3 regions of the Neobacillus sp. D3-1R genome follow, and region 3 is predicted to be linked to each of the others. Evidence: riboswitches for the same ligand, from Rfam matches in the RefSeq annotation. Region 3 holds a riboswitch; each other region holds the start of a gene.
The links. Region 3 has a riboswitch for cyclic di-GMP ahead of ACSBPO_RS04195 (EAL domain-containing protein). Riboswitches for the same ligand answer to the same signal wherever they lie in the genome.
Positions count from the first base shown of each region.

Region 1: it holds a riboswitch for cyclic di-GMP, as region 3 does, so the genes downstream of both, ACSBPO_RS19600 (DUF5317 domain-containing protein) here and ACSBPO_RS04195 (EAL domain-containing protein) in region 3, are expected to answer to the same signal.
Region 2: it holds a riboswitch for cyclic di-GMP, as region 3 does, so the genes downstream of both, ACSBPO_RS20470 (S-layer homology domain-containing protein) here and ACSBPO_RS04195 (EAL domain-containing protein) in region 3, are expected to answer to the same signal.

Region 1 is NZ_CP197471.1:3,821,357-3,826,276, reverse strand. It holds gene ACSBPO_RS19605 (bifunctional diguanylate cyclase/phosphohydrolase) at 1-977, opposite strand, end outside; gene ACSBPO_RS19600 (DUF5317 domain-containing protein) at 987-1,517, opposite strand; cyclic di-GMP riboswitch class I at 1,844-1,935, opposite strand; gene ACSBPO_RS19595 (ABC transporter permease) at 2,181-3,164, opposite strand; gene ACSBPO_RS19590 (EAL domain-containing protein) at 3,535-4,920, shown strand, end outside.
Region 2 is NZ_CP197471.1:4,020,081-4,025,000, reverse strand. It holds gene ACSBPO_RS20480 (hypothetical protein) at 1-98, shown strand, start outside; gene ACSBPO_RS20475 (hypothetical protein) at 137-1,645, shown strand; cyclic di-GMP riboswitch class I at 2,100-2,183, shown strand; gene ACSBPO_RS20470 (S-layer homology domain-containing protein) at 2,328-3,422, shown strand; gene ACSBPO_RS20465 (S-layer homology domain-containing protein) at 3,776-4,801, opposite strand.
Region 3 is NZ_CP197471.1:854,103-859,022, forward strand. It holds gene ACSBPO_RS04190 (sigma-70 family RNA polymerase sigma factor) at 1-503, opposite strand, end outside; cyclic di-GMP riboswitch class I at 709-827, shown strand; gene ACSBPO_RS04195 (EAL domain-containing protein) at 914-3,664, shown strand; gene ACSBPO_RS04200 (hypothetical protein) at 3,710-4,108, opposite strand; gene ACSBPO_RS04205 (YitT family protein) at 4,289-4,870, shown strand.

The DNA.
Region 1 (4,920 bases), 1.7 Mb from region 3:
ATTTCAATGGCTTCGTTTGAATCAATATTAGGAAGGATAATGGCAAATTCTTCGCCGCCATATCGGCAAATCGTACCGATTTTCGGGCAATCTAATGATAATAACATGGCGATTTCTTTTAATAATTGATCTCCTTTTGGATGACCAAATAAATCATTATACGTCTTAAAATAATCTAAATCTAATAGTAGCAATGAAACAAGTTCTTTCGTCTCAACTTGTTCCTTTAAGCTTTCTTGGAAATAGCGATGATTATAAAGACCGGTCAGTTCATCCTTTGTCGATAAATCTCTGAAATGATCAAACATCTTATAATAATTGCGATAGGAAACGCCTAATGCCCACATGATCAAGCTCATGAGCATTAAACCAGTCAGACCTTGCTGCTGGTAGACAGTGACCATCAGTAATCCGAATGACATAATCGTAAAATAGGTTAAAACATTCTTTTTCTCCACAAACACCTGCAATAATTCCTTCGTTGTCCCTCTGCCTGCTATCACTAAATAGGTGACGAGTAGAATAACGTTTAAACAGAAATAAACAACGCTATAGCCTAAAAAAGGGAGGCTTGTGCTTAAATCGAGACCCCCAGTTTCTCCGCCAAGTGCTAAATAAACCTTCAATCCGCATAAGCTTGCAATCGAGTATTGTACCGAGTTAAAGATATGGGATTTGGACTTCTTCGGAATGGAAATACACAGGATGGTACACATAAAGGCTGCGACAGCCAGCATGGCGAATTCTCCGTAAATGGTACTTACTGTGAAAAATAACGGCATCACTAACGCCATGTTTTCCCCAGAAGGGAGGACGATTGGGTTAGTGTCAAAAAAGGCAGCAAGAAAAGCAAAGGTCGTGATAACCACCCAAAGGTGGAGACTGATATCATATGAAAAATGAAAAAATAAGAATAAATAGCCTAGAATACAAGAAACAAAATATATATTTAATGGTATTGCGCTTTTCTTGTCCATCGTACCACCCTAATTAATATGTTTTTTAACCATTGTTTTTTGGATAAAAAGGAACACGCCGATACTAATCACAATATCTCCGAGACTAATAATAATCGGATGTGGATAGGGCGCTTGGAGGTAAAAGATATCTCCTAAAAAGTTAAACAACGTGTGGTCTGAAATCGCAATATGTTTTCCGTATTCACCGGCAAGAAGGGCAGGTAAATCTTCAGGTGCAAGCAAGCCTGCCGCATGCGGATCCACTGGCATTCTTCCGCCATTAGCTACCATCACGATTAAATTCAAAGCCATTCCAATCGCAATATAAATTAACCCTGTAAGGTGACGATTAAAGATGGAAAATATAAATAAGATCAAATAACTGAGTGTGACAGCAAAGAGAAGTGCTTTGGAATAAAAATAGATAACGAGAAATTGCGTTAAAAAGGCAAATATGATTAAATAAGCATTTTTTACTCTCATATCTAAAAATGATTTAAAGTTTCCCCCACGGATCTTCCCAACAACCAACCCAACTAATAAACTATCGATAAACATAAATACCCCCCTTTGAAGAAAAGCCGGGAGAGTATCCCGGCCCAACCCTAAATCTCATACGCTTAACGATTAATCTAATTTATATCCAGAAACAGCAGTCAAAACGAACATGGTAGCAAATAATAAGAACATTATTACTTTATATTTCATTTTTATGAATCTCCCTTTAAATTAAATTTTTAAATATAATAGATGCTTGTCCAAATATTAAAAATCTAGTTTCCAAGTGTGCATGATTGATAATTTCTTTAATTTAAAGAGTAAGGTTTTTAACATAAGCGGCGGCCCCCTTTCGTTATTATTTTTATAATAAGTTCCGGGCGCCTATTGGCAGCTGGCTGGCATTGTATGAATGAATAATACTTAAGCCCCTATAGCTTTGCGTCCTACCTTTTCAGATAGTTTGCCCTTAACTTAATTAATAAGATGAAGTAATCTATAAAACTTCAAAACCCTACCTGGTTTTACGAAAAGACCTAATAAGTTACATAATAGTTCTTTTTATCTAGGACAAAAGTCGCTATAAAATGATAGTAATATTTGTATATGAAAAATATTGTAAAATTTTGTAGGTGAATTACCTAAATTTTTCGACAAATATTGTCATTAAAAAAGACCATTCATGAGAGGGTGCTCCCTCTGGTATGAATGGTCTTCGCTTTATTACATTTCCCGCTTCTGAAACCGAATCCTCGGGTCTATAACGGCATACATAATATCCGCGAACAAGTTACATATGATCACGGCTACCGCCACTAGCATAGTCGTTCCCATAATAAGAGGATAATCCCTCATGAATACAGCGGTTATGGCTAGACGCCCTAGGCCTGGCCATCCAAAAATTTGCTCAATAATAAAGGCTCCGCCCACAATGATTGGCAATTGCATCGCAACAATGGTGATAATCGGTAGCAAAGCATTTCGAAGCGAATGTTTAAAAATAACCTTGAACTCTGAAACTCCTTTTGCACGTGCGGTACGGATATAATCTTGATTAATCACTTCTAACATACTAGAACGGATAAAGCGGGTATTTCCTGCAACCATGCCAAATGAAAGGACTGTGGCAGGCAGGATAAGATGCTTGATTCGATCGACTAAACTAAAATGGTCATACACTTCACGCATTCCGCTGACAGGAACCCAACCTAATTTTAAGCTGAAAAAGAGAATCCCGATTAGAGCAACGAAGAACGCAGGTGAAGAAATTCCAAGATAAGAGTAAAAGGAAAATAGTAAATCAACAAATGAGTTTCGTTTTACAGCCGAATAGACGCCAATAGGAATGGCAATGATTAAGGAAATAACTAAAGCCGTACCGGTAAGCCAAAGGGTAGCTGGAATTCTTTCGACAATCTTATGGAAAACAGGCTGGCCATCTAAAAAGGAATAGCCAAAATTAGCATCCAACAATATCCCTTTGATCCAATTAAAATATTGCATATGGATAGGAACATCTAAACCTAGCCTCTCGAGAACTCGTTCCCGTTGCAGCATAGTTGCTGCATGTGTAGCACCGGGGTCTTCAAATAACGCTAACACGTCCCCGGGGGCTAAGGCCATTAATAAATAAGAAAGAACGGAAATAATAAACAATAGTGGAATAGCTTGAAAAATTCGCCTCACAATATAATTCCTAAGCGCCATTAAAATCCTCCTAAGTCCCAATGAATGATTAAATATTTATTCTCTATTCAGGACTTTATTCCTGCTGGAGTCTGACTTTTCAAAAAATATAAATTTTCCTCTTATCCACAGGATAAATGAAATGAAATTGAAATTTTTAAAAACTTATCAACTATTGTGAATAGTTATCTACAACTAAATCGTGGATAACCTTTGGCTTTATAGTGTTATCCACATCTATCCGCGATTATTTTTCTTGAAAAGTATTATAAGACCAAACTCCTATTGTATTGGTAATATTAACCACTGTTTTGTTTTCATAAATAAGTATTTTGAAAAAGTTAATTATGATATAATTTTGTAAAAATTGGCCAACAAATAGGTGAGATAAATGACTCTGGAAAAGCAGGAAAAGCTAGATGGTTTGCTTGTGGGTGAACTCGCAGAAAAGGCAGTGAGTTTTTACCACTCTTTATTTTATAGCAACTTATTTGCGGCAGCTTCTTTTAACAAGGATTTAAAAATGGTACAAGTAAATGAAGCTTTTACTTTAGCATTAGGATATTCACCATCTAATGGGCATGAATGGCTAGAAATACAGGAGAATTTGAAAAAAGCTCTGCAAAGGAAGGAACTTCGAAATGGAATTTCGATACAGCAGGAGTTAACGCTTAACCATGTTTTAGGGCATAGTGTATTTATGCGGATTACCTTAATTCCTTCCGTTGTCGAGGGAGAATTAAAGGGTGTCATTTTACTAGGAAGCGATATTTCTCATAAGGTAAGGGTGGAGAGCATTCACAAGCAATTAGCCTTTTATGATGATATGACAGGTTTGCCAAACCGTCGAAATTTCTTTTCTACTTTAGGTCAATATTTACGGGAAAAATCAGATAGCATTTCTACTTTATATGTAGTCATTCTTAGTCTAGATAATTTAAAAGAATTAAATAGCTATGGCTTTCACATAGGTGATCTTGCTCTCAAACATATCGGCAGTCTGTTAACGAAAACGTACGGAAATGATGTATTTATTGCAAGAATCAATGGAAATGAGTTTGGTATCATTGTAGAAAATCCTCCATTTGACATATTCATCAGTCAGATTGAAGGTCTCCTTTATACACTGAATCATATTCCGCAGCTTTTTTATGGAATGGAAACCGTCCTAGAATGCAGTCTAGGCATATCCCAATGGCCAGACCATGGTCATACAGCGGAAAGGCTCATTCATTCTGCGGAGAAGGCAATGTTTACGGCAAAAGGAACACGGTCTAAATATTGTTTATTTACCGAGAATATGAATCCACTTTATCCATTAAATCTCGAGCATAAAATTAAAAAAGCTTTGCAAAAAAATGAATTTTATTTAGTCTTTCAACCGATTGTCGAAATCGCGACAAAAAAGGTTATCGGCTATGAGGCTTTGGTAAGGTGGCTGGATCCAGAAAAAGGGGTTATTCCCCCGAATCAATTTATCCCATTTGCTGAACAATCTGGAATTATTATTGAAATTGAAAAAACGGTGTTAATGCTTGCTTGTCAAAAATTAAAAGAGTTAGATGAAACACATCCAGGTATCCATTTATCTGTTAATATTTCAGGTTTGCATTTTCATCAAAATATCGTCGACCATATCCAAGCGGCTGTACAAAAAGCCAAAGTTAATCCTACACAGTTAAAAATCGAAATCACCGAGACTTGCTCAATGAAGGACCCAGGCAATACTATTGTCAAACTTCACCAATTAAAAAAGTTAGGCATCAAGGTGTCTATC
Region 2 (4,920 bases), 1.5 Mb from region 3:
TTTCTCGAAAGGCGTTCATGAATAATCAATGGGTTAATGCACCACCTGCACCGCCACCAAAAGAAGCTCCTTTTTATAAAAATGTAAACCGCTGCTAACGCCGCTGGAACATAACCTAAAAGGAGCGAATTAAATCATGAAACATTACTTAAACACAAATAAAGTTGCTAAATCCCTTGTTGTTGCTGGAGCATTATCAATCGGAGTATTAGTTGGAGGACATTTTACGCAAGCTGCTGGTCTTGATAAAGCTAATGTTGAACATAACAATCATGTGAAAACTGAAATTAGCGTAAAAGCAAATGTTAAGGCGAAGCCAATCGTAAAAAACCAAACTGAAGAAACGGTTCAAGCAAAAGATGAAGTGGAAGTAACGGTAGATCTTAAAGAAGAAAAAGTAAGCAAGTCACAGGCTTATTTACATGCCAGTGAAACAGCAAAAAAACATGCTGCACCTAATGCTGCTGTTCATGGAACAAAAGCAGAAGTGGTTACGGATAAAGTAGAAACTGAAGAACCAGTAGTTGTAGAGGAAGAAGCGACAACTCAACAACCTGCAACAGAAGAAGCTGCGGTTGAAGCAGAAGTGACTACTGAACAAGCAGCAGATGTAGAAGCAACTACCGAAACCGAAGAAACAGCGGAAGTTGCTGGTGATGTAGTGGCACAAACAGAAGAAGTAGAAGCAGCTGATGAAGTAGAAGCTGCAACAAATGTTGAAACAGATGCAACAGTAGAAGTAGAAGATAATCAAGCTACCAACGAAGATTCAGAATCTGATTCTGATTCAGAGAAGAAAGTAAACCTTGATACAAATGCCGTTGTAAAAACAAAAGATGATGAAGAAGCAGCTGTTTCTGAAGAAAAAGAGGACGATGCTGAGAAAATAAATCCATCTGCGGCTAACAAGGCGAAATCTCAAGCTAGTGTACATGCAAGTGCAAATGCAAAAGCACATGCTGCAGCAAACTCTGCCGTATTAGCAAGTGAAGTTGTAACGGAAGAGGCTCCTGAGGTAACACCAGAAGTTGAAACAGAAGTTGGGACAGACGTAGCTGTAGAACCAGTAACTGAACAAACTACTGATACAGTAACTGAAGTAACACCAGAAGTAGAGGCAGACGATGCGACTGAAGTAGTAACAGAAGGAACTACTGAAGTAGAAGTTGAGGCACCAACAGAAGAAGAAGCTGCAGTAGAAGCTACAGATGCAGCGGCTGAAGTAACAACACAAGCAGACAATACTGTTGAAGTATCTACAGATGAAGAAACTGCAACATCAGATGGAGTACCAGCACCAACAGAAGAAGAAGCAGCAACAACAGAAGAAGTAACAGCAACAACTGAAGTAGAAACAACAACTGAAGTAGAGACAGCTACAGAAGGTACTGTTGAAGCATCAGATGTAGTTGTTGAAGATGCAACTGAAGAAGTTGTAGCTTTAGACGAAGAAAGCACTGAAGAGGTAAATCCTTCTACAGCTAACAAAGTAAAAGCTCAGGCTAGTGTAAAAGCTAACGTACAAGCAACAACTCATGCAGCTGCAAACTCTGCAGTATTAGCTAAGGCTGAAGTAACAGAAGAAGTTACAGCAGAACCAACAACTGAAGAAAAAGCTGTTGATACTATTACTACACAAGAATAATTCAACCTTGTGTAAAGAGAAGAAACCGAGGAATAACGTCCTCGGTTTTTCTTTTTCAAAAATAACAAAAAAAGTCCTTCCTTAAAAGAAAGGAAGGAAATAAATTTTGGGCTTACCAACCCTATATTAATAAGAAAATAAAACGATACAAAATAATACTTCAAAATCCCTGCTAGTCCTTTTCGTACGATCATTCCTATAGGACTCATAAAAGGACCTTCCTTATATAAATGAAAGTAAGGAATAAAGTAGGCTTACCAGACCTACTATATGAATACGTCGCACCACTCCAATATTTGAGGATAAAAGAGTTTTGTAATATAAATGATATATTTGAAATATAAAAACTATCCCCATAAAACAGTTTGAAAGTTTTATTTTAGATAATAAAAAACCATTGTCATATTTTGTTAGACAACTATATAATGAAATAAACTTAATCTTCTTTTATTTACAACGATAACGGCAAACCCAATGAAAGTTGGGGACGCAAAGTCACAGATCTAAGGCTAAATGCTATGATGGCTGGATTACCGAACTGAAAGCAAGTTAGCATGGCCTATCTAACTCCTTTTTTCACGTTATGTTGAAAAGAGGAGTTTTTTATTTTTAAACACCCAAAGGAGGGAAGAGGTAATCTCAAGTAACCTGAAAAAAATCCCATTATCAAAAAGGAGAAATTATGAAAAAGTCACTTTCGATTGTTGTCATTTTAGGAATCATCGTCTCATTCTTACTTCCAACTCCATCTGCGTTTGCCAAAACTTCTTTTATCGATGTTCAAGAACAATTTTGGGCTTCTGCAGAAATTGAATATCTTAAAGATTTTCAAATCATTAACGGCTATCCAGATGGATCATTCAAACCTAACAATACCATTACACGAGCACAAGCTGCGATTATGCTCAAGAGAGCTTTTCAATTAGATACATCATCCGTTGAAAATCCAAATTTTGAGGATGTCAAAACCACTTATCATGCTTATAAGGAAATTGCAGCCGTTGTCGAAGCTGGTTTTATCGAAAAAGGTGAATTTTTCAGACCTAATGATAATTTAACTCGTGGGGAAATGGCTAAAATTTTGGTCAATGCTTATCAGTTAAAAGGTACATACACGCAAGAAATTAAAGATGTATCAACAGACTTATTACCTTATGTCAGTGCCTTAGCTGCAAATGGAATAACGGATATTTATGATGACCAGACCTTTAAACCAAACGATCCAGTGAAAAGAGCCCATTTCTCGGTATTTTTTTCAAGAGCTCTTAACCCTAACTTTAGAGCTGAGTATTCCGTTTTAAAACTGATTCTTCCACAGTTACAATTTGATATGGGTGTCGATGAGGTAAAGCAGCTAATGAAAGATTATACATTAGTAAATGAAACAGAGCTCCCATTCGAATTTACTGATTATCAGCTTACCTACTCAGCCAACGTTTCGGGTTATTCTGAAAATGAACAATTTGTTTTAAGCTTTAAAAATAATCAATTTCATAGTCTACTTATCAATATTGATAATAGGAATCTGAAAAACAAGCCAACAGCAGAACAGTTGGATGCAGAGTTTACTAAGTATTCTACTTTTTACAAGGCTTATGTTGGTTCTCCATTAAAGGTAGACGTAACGACACCGGATCCAATCGTTTTTTATAGTAAATTAGCAACTTACGAAGGTAAATACACTGAGGAATGCAAATTGTACGTTCAAGGCTATGATTTTAGAGAAGATCAAGAAGGTTATATGACTTCATATATGTTTCTTGTTAAGAAAAAATAAATAAGAAAAGAGTCAGGTAAAAACATAGGACGGGTAATGGAATAAGCATCATTTAAAACAAAAAGCTCAGAGCGTATAATCTCTGAGCTTTTTGTTTTTTATTTAGGCTGTTTTCGTATAGTTTGTGGTTTTCGTAAAAATCCCTAAAGCCGGATTTTTACAGGCTCTCTTAAAAAGAGATTAGCTCTTTTCTTCATTTTCTATGAGTTTCAACACCCTATATAGTGAAATGCCTATTTATTAGTTAGAAAAAGCAACAAAGTTTCAGAAAAGAGCCTTTATTTATTTAGTTTATGCCTGTAAATTCAGACTTCTCTTCAATAACTGGACTATTTAATAAAGCTGTCACTATCTTAATAGCCGCCTTTTTTCTGTATATAAGCAACAAAGTTATCCATATTTTTTTGTGTGTATCCATTAAATGTTGTTATAATTTCCATGTTAATCGTGTAAGAACCATATGTTAAGGATTTTTTAGTAGGATCCTTCTTTGTTGAGAAATTATATATTTCATTCATTAATGTTGATACATCTTCTTTTATCCCAAATTGAATCAGTGTTTGGCTAACTAGTTCGATAGATGGTTGATAAGTTGGAGTTAAGTTGCCTATAAATAACTGATCACCAGTATTTTCAATGGTTATACGTGGAGAAAAAGGCATTCCTTCCACCATAGCTTTTGATCGTGCAGTGATAACCCCATTCGATGATTTTTCTAGTGTAAATTCTTTCTCCTGAAATAAAGGTAATAACGCATTAAATAGAGCATCCCCTCTTAATTCATCTTTCCCTATTTCACTAGCCATAATGTTAAACTTCAGACGGTCCATCTTGGCAAAAAAGGCACTAACATGGGCACGTTTTAATCCATCTTGGCCACCAAAATCTATATATTTATCCTCACTTACACCTTTACCGGCTGTAATATGATTTTCATACATCCAATCGATTACATCTTTATCAGAACCGGTTAACCCTCTCGATTTAAAAAATGCCTTCGCGAGTTCTAATCTAGTAAACACTTTATTTTTATGAGAAATATCAGTATGACCGGGCAATAACACACCGCTCTTTTTTAAATAGTCATAATGAGCATTGGACCATTGAGTTGGATCTAATCCTTCCTCGATAGTTGGGTTAAAATATCTACTCATAATGGCTGCAAATTGAGATTCTGTCAGAACATTATTCGGTTTAAATGTACCATCTGGGTATCCTTTTACCAAATTCTTTTCAACCGCCCAACTTATGGTTTCATAAATTGGACTCTCTTTTTTTACATCGTTAAATTGAATATCTTCAGCGTGCCCATTACTTGCAAAGCTAAAGAGACTTAATGCCAGAGCACCTGTAATGAATAAACTCGTTTTGAATTTCATATCCTTACTCCTTTTAAAATGTATAGTTCATTTTACTCGTATTTCCATTTTTTACTATACCACTCTCTACTTTTATTTCAATAAAGAAAGATGAACTCTATAAATTTCACATTTTTGTC
Region 3 (4,920 bases):
TTTAAATGAGTACGAAGTTTTTCGAGTGCACGATAGATGACGGATTTTACAGTTCCTAATGGAAGCTCGAGAATACTTGAGATTTCAGCAAAGGTATGATTGTAATAATATTTTAAGAGAATGACACTTTTTTCTTTTTCCGTTAAGTTTTCCATGACATCCTTAAGCGTAATGGAAAGAGAAAGGTCTACCTCAGGGGTAGGAATGAACTCTGATGTTTCAGGTTTCAAATGAATGACCTTCTTTTCCTTTCTTAAAAAATCAAGAGCGGCATTAATGGTGATTTTGATTAACCAAGTTTTAAAATATTCCGGGTTTTTTAGGGTGCTTATTTTACTAAATGAGCGATAAGCCGTTTCCTGAACAATATCAAGAGCATCATTTTGATTCTTAACATACACAAATGCTGTTCTATATATATCTTCTTCATACTGTTGGAAAAGGGTTAAAAAAGCCTTTTCGTTTCCTTTTTGAGCTTTCTTGACTAAGTGATTAATGGTCATGACCTCCAGTTTTTGACGTTTTATACAACCATTAGACGGTAAGCTATTCTATTTGGCTTATTTTTATTAAAAGTTTTTTAGGCTAGGAGTCTATGAATGATTATACTTGCAAACTGTTAATTATTCCCACTGTTAAATTTGAAGAATCTATTTATTTCATGCCAATTAACTGTTAAAATAATTAAAAATTAGTTACATATTCCTATTTTGAAAAAGGCAAACCAATACGAAAGTTTGGGACGCAAAGCTACGGGTCTAAAGTTACCGATGAAATAAGAACACACAGTTGATTTCATCATCAGCCATGATCGCCGGGTTGCCGAATAGCATCGTAAATTTTTAGTGATGACTATTCCTTTTGGAATAGTTTTTTTTAGATACATACTGTTCTAGAGTAAAGAGGTGCTGTAATGAAGTTGTCGAAGTATATCATACTAGTTTTAATTGTATTAGCCTTTGTAGAATTTTTTGGACACTTGATTTGGAAACAAAACGAAGGGTTAATTGGTGGAATATCATTAACAGCTATCCTCATCCTTGCTATTTTTATCAGAAAATATATAAAAGCTAACGACCATTTAATAGAAACGGATACAAAATATCAAAAATTAATTCAACATCACGAATGGAGTAGAAAACAACTTCACTCCCTTTTTCATTATAATCCTGATATTATTTTTTTCCTTGATAAGGACGGGAATTTTATCAATGCCAATCCAACAGTAGAGCAGTTAACAGGTTTTAATTGGAATGATCTCATTGATACTAATTTCCTCCAAACAGTACCCCGAAAAGAAAGAAATTTTGCTAACGAAAAGTTTTATAGCGCTTTAAAAGGGAATAGAGAAACCTTTAAAATGTCTATTTTTAATAGTAAAGGTGAACAGATGGAGTTCAATGTCACGGCTGTCCCCCTTATTGTGGATGAAAATATTGTGGGAGTGACGGGAATTGCCCGAGACATTACACAACGCCAAAAAATGGAGTCCTTATTAATTGAAAGTGAACAACGTTATAAATCATTGTTTGTACATAATACGGATGCGGTTTTAAGCTTTGATTTAGAAGGGCGTTTTACAAGTGTAAATCCCGAATCAGAAATGTGCTCCGGTTACTCTGAAGAGGAATTGTTATCCATGTCCTTTCAAGATCTTCTCATTCCGGAAGATATAGAAAGGGTTGTTGAATTTTTTGAACAAGTTAAGGCAGGGAATCCATTAGAATATGAAACAGCTATGTACAATAAAAAAGGCGAAAGACTAGATTTAAGTGTAAAGAATATGCCGATTTACACGAATGGTCAGATTGTCGGGGTATTCAGTATTATCAAGGATGTTACCGAAAATAATAAAGCTCAACTCCTTTTAGACGGACAGACTAAGGTGCTGGAGATGATCGCTAAAGGTGCACTCATCACGAAAGTTTTCGATGAAATCATTTATATGATTGAAAAGCTATCAAACGGAGGACGCTGTTCGATTCTGCTGGCCGATGAAAGCAAGTCAAGACTTCATATTGGCTCTGCTCCTAATCTACCAAAGGGTTATATGGAAGCATTAAATGGTATATCTATCGGACCTCGTGCAGGTTCTTGCGGTTCTTCAGCGCACTATAAGAAGATGGTAATCGTAGAGGATATTAGTAAGGATGCATTATGGACAAGATACCGAGATATCCCTCAAAAATATCAGTTAGTATCTTGCTGGTCATCCCCAATCCTAGATAATCAGGATATGGTATTAGGAACCTTTGCTATCTATTTTAACCAACCTGCATTACCAACAGAGGCAGAATTAAAGCTCATTGAAAAAGCAACCTATCTGGCTAAATTGGCTATTTTACATTACAAAGCAGAAGATACGATTAACCACATGGCTTACCATGACCCATTAACGGGTCTCCCGAATAGACGTCTTTTTAAAAAGAGATTTGAACATACATTAGAAGAAATAGCTGGAAAAAGGATAGAAGCGAGTTTACTATTTTTAGATTTAGATCGCTTTAAAGTCATCAATGATTCGCTGGGTCACAGTATTGGGGACTTATTGCTGCAAAAAGTAGCTAATCGCTTGAAATATAGTTTACGTCGAAAGGATTTTATTGGACGCCAAGGAGGAGATGAATTTCTGATCCTTCTTGAAGAATCGACAAAGGAAGAAACAGAGTTTGTCGCAAAGCGAATCCTTAAGGCTTTATCACGTCCATTCCGATTGAAGGGGCATGAAGTCGTGATTACACCGAGTATTGGAATAAGTTTGTTTCCTACTCATGGTCATGATCCTGAAACTTTAATTCGTAATGCAGATATAGCTATGTATGATGCAAAACGTCAAGGGAAAAATACATACCAATTTTATCAACTCACACAAGAAAAAGTTTTAAATGATCAGCTTGTTTTAGAACAAAACCTTCGTAAATCATTAGAACGTGATGAATTTGTTCTCCACTATCAGCCGCAAGTGGATTTAGTAACTAATCAAATTTGTGGAGTTGAGGCTTTAATCCGTTGGAATCATCCAGAACTAGGCAGTATCCCACCAAATCGCTTTATCCCAGTTGCGGAAGAAACAGGTTTAATCGTTCCAATTGGGGAATGGGTCATTAAAACAGCATGTGAACAGAATGTTATTTGGCAAAATAACGGCTGGCCATCCTTAGTGATTTCGGTCAACCTCTCGATACGCCAGTTTTTTCAAGCAAATCTAATTTCGATGGTATGTAGAATTTTAGAAGAAACGGGGCTTGATCCACAGTACCTTGAGCTGGAAATAACTGAAAGCATGACAATGAATGTGGAAATGGCTATCGGGATAATTCAAGAATTAAAGCAACTTGGGGTAAAAGTCGCGATAGATGATTTTGGAACTGGCTATAGCTCCTTAAACTATTTAAAAAGATTAACCATAGACCGTTTGAAAATCGATCAAAGTTTTGTCCAGGATATTGCCAAGGATTCTAATGATCGTGATATTGTTACCACCATTATTACAATGGGACATAACCTTAAAATGAAAGTCATTGCAGAAGGGGTTGAAACAGAAGAACAGCTTCAATTCCTTCGAACTCATGGCTGTGATGAGGTCCAAGGATATTTATTTAGCAAGCCTTTATCAGCGGAAGATTTTGTGGAGAAGTTTGGGAAGGTTACAGAAAAGATATAAGATAAAAGAAAGATACCCAACCCCTAAAGGTTGGGTATCTTTCTTTTATAGAATTAAAATTTTGTTGATACAGAATCGTAATTCGTTTAAGTGTGGCTGTGCTTCAAAAAATAGAGCCGAATAACGCTCCTCAGTTATAGTAGTAATAAAGGAACCAACATCCACAGTATCAGGGTTCAATATGCCATCATGCTCCAAGTCTTGGTAATCCACTTCTTTTAGTGATACTAGTTTTTCGATAATAGTTCCATAATCAATTAATTCCAAATCCTGATAAATATAGGCTGATGAAAATCTTTCACTGAAAAGCTGTAAATGATCCCTTAAGGTCTCGAGGTCTTTTTCATTAAAAAAATGTTGATCCTCATAATAATGACCTTGTAAAAATTGAAGATTAAGAGCTATTTCATCCAATTCCTCTACTGCATCCTTAAGCCTTATCAATCGATTTCCTCCTCCAATGAACATAAATGGACAGCCTTACTAAAAGAGTATTAAATAGAAAATCACAATATAACTAGAGATTGAAATATAAAGGGGAAAGGAACATCTAATTGTATTTAGGAATTAAGCTTGTTTCATTTTCATATAATTCAAGTAAAAATACTTTTTAAGGAGATTTACATGATAAAAAGTATCTTTACGATCGGAGTGGCGAGTGTTCTTATTGCTGTTGGTGTTAATGGCTTTGTTCTCCCCTCTCATTTGGTAAATGGGGGACTATGGGGAATAAGTCTATTGGCGAATTATTTATGGGGCTATAAATTAGCGATAACGTTTGTTTGTTTAAATTTACCTATTTACTTTCTAGCCATTACATTTGATTTGAACTATTTCTTTAAAGGGCTGCTAGGTACCTTTATTTCAGCTGTTGGTATAAATTTGCTCTTTCCCATCAGTGGATTCTTTCATTTACCTCTATTGGCAAACGTGGTAATAGGGGGGCTTTTCATTGGGACAGGGGTCGGGATGATGCTCAGGATTCATGCCAGCCCTGGGGGAATGGACCTCCTTGCCTTAATGGTTTCAAAATGGTTTTCAATTAATGTAGGATTTATCATTTTATTAATTGATACGGCAGTTATTTTAACAGGCGTTTTTGTACTCAAGGATGAAAGAATGCTTTATTCACTTGTAATCGTTGGAATTGTCGGTATCATGGCCTCTATTATGACATCCATAAAGTCTATTAAAGTGTTTGTTTAAAAATTTACTTACGAGAAGTTGTTGTTTTGCCTAGTTTTTTAACATATCAA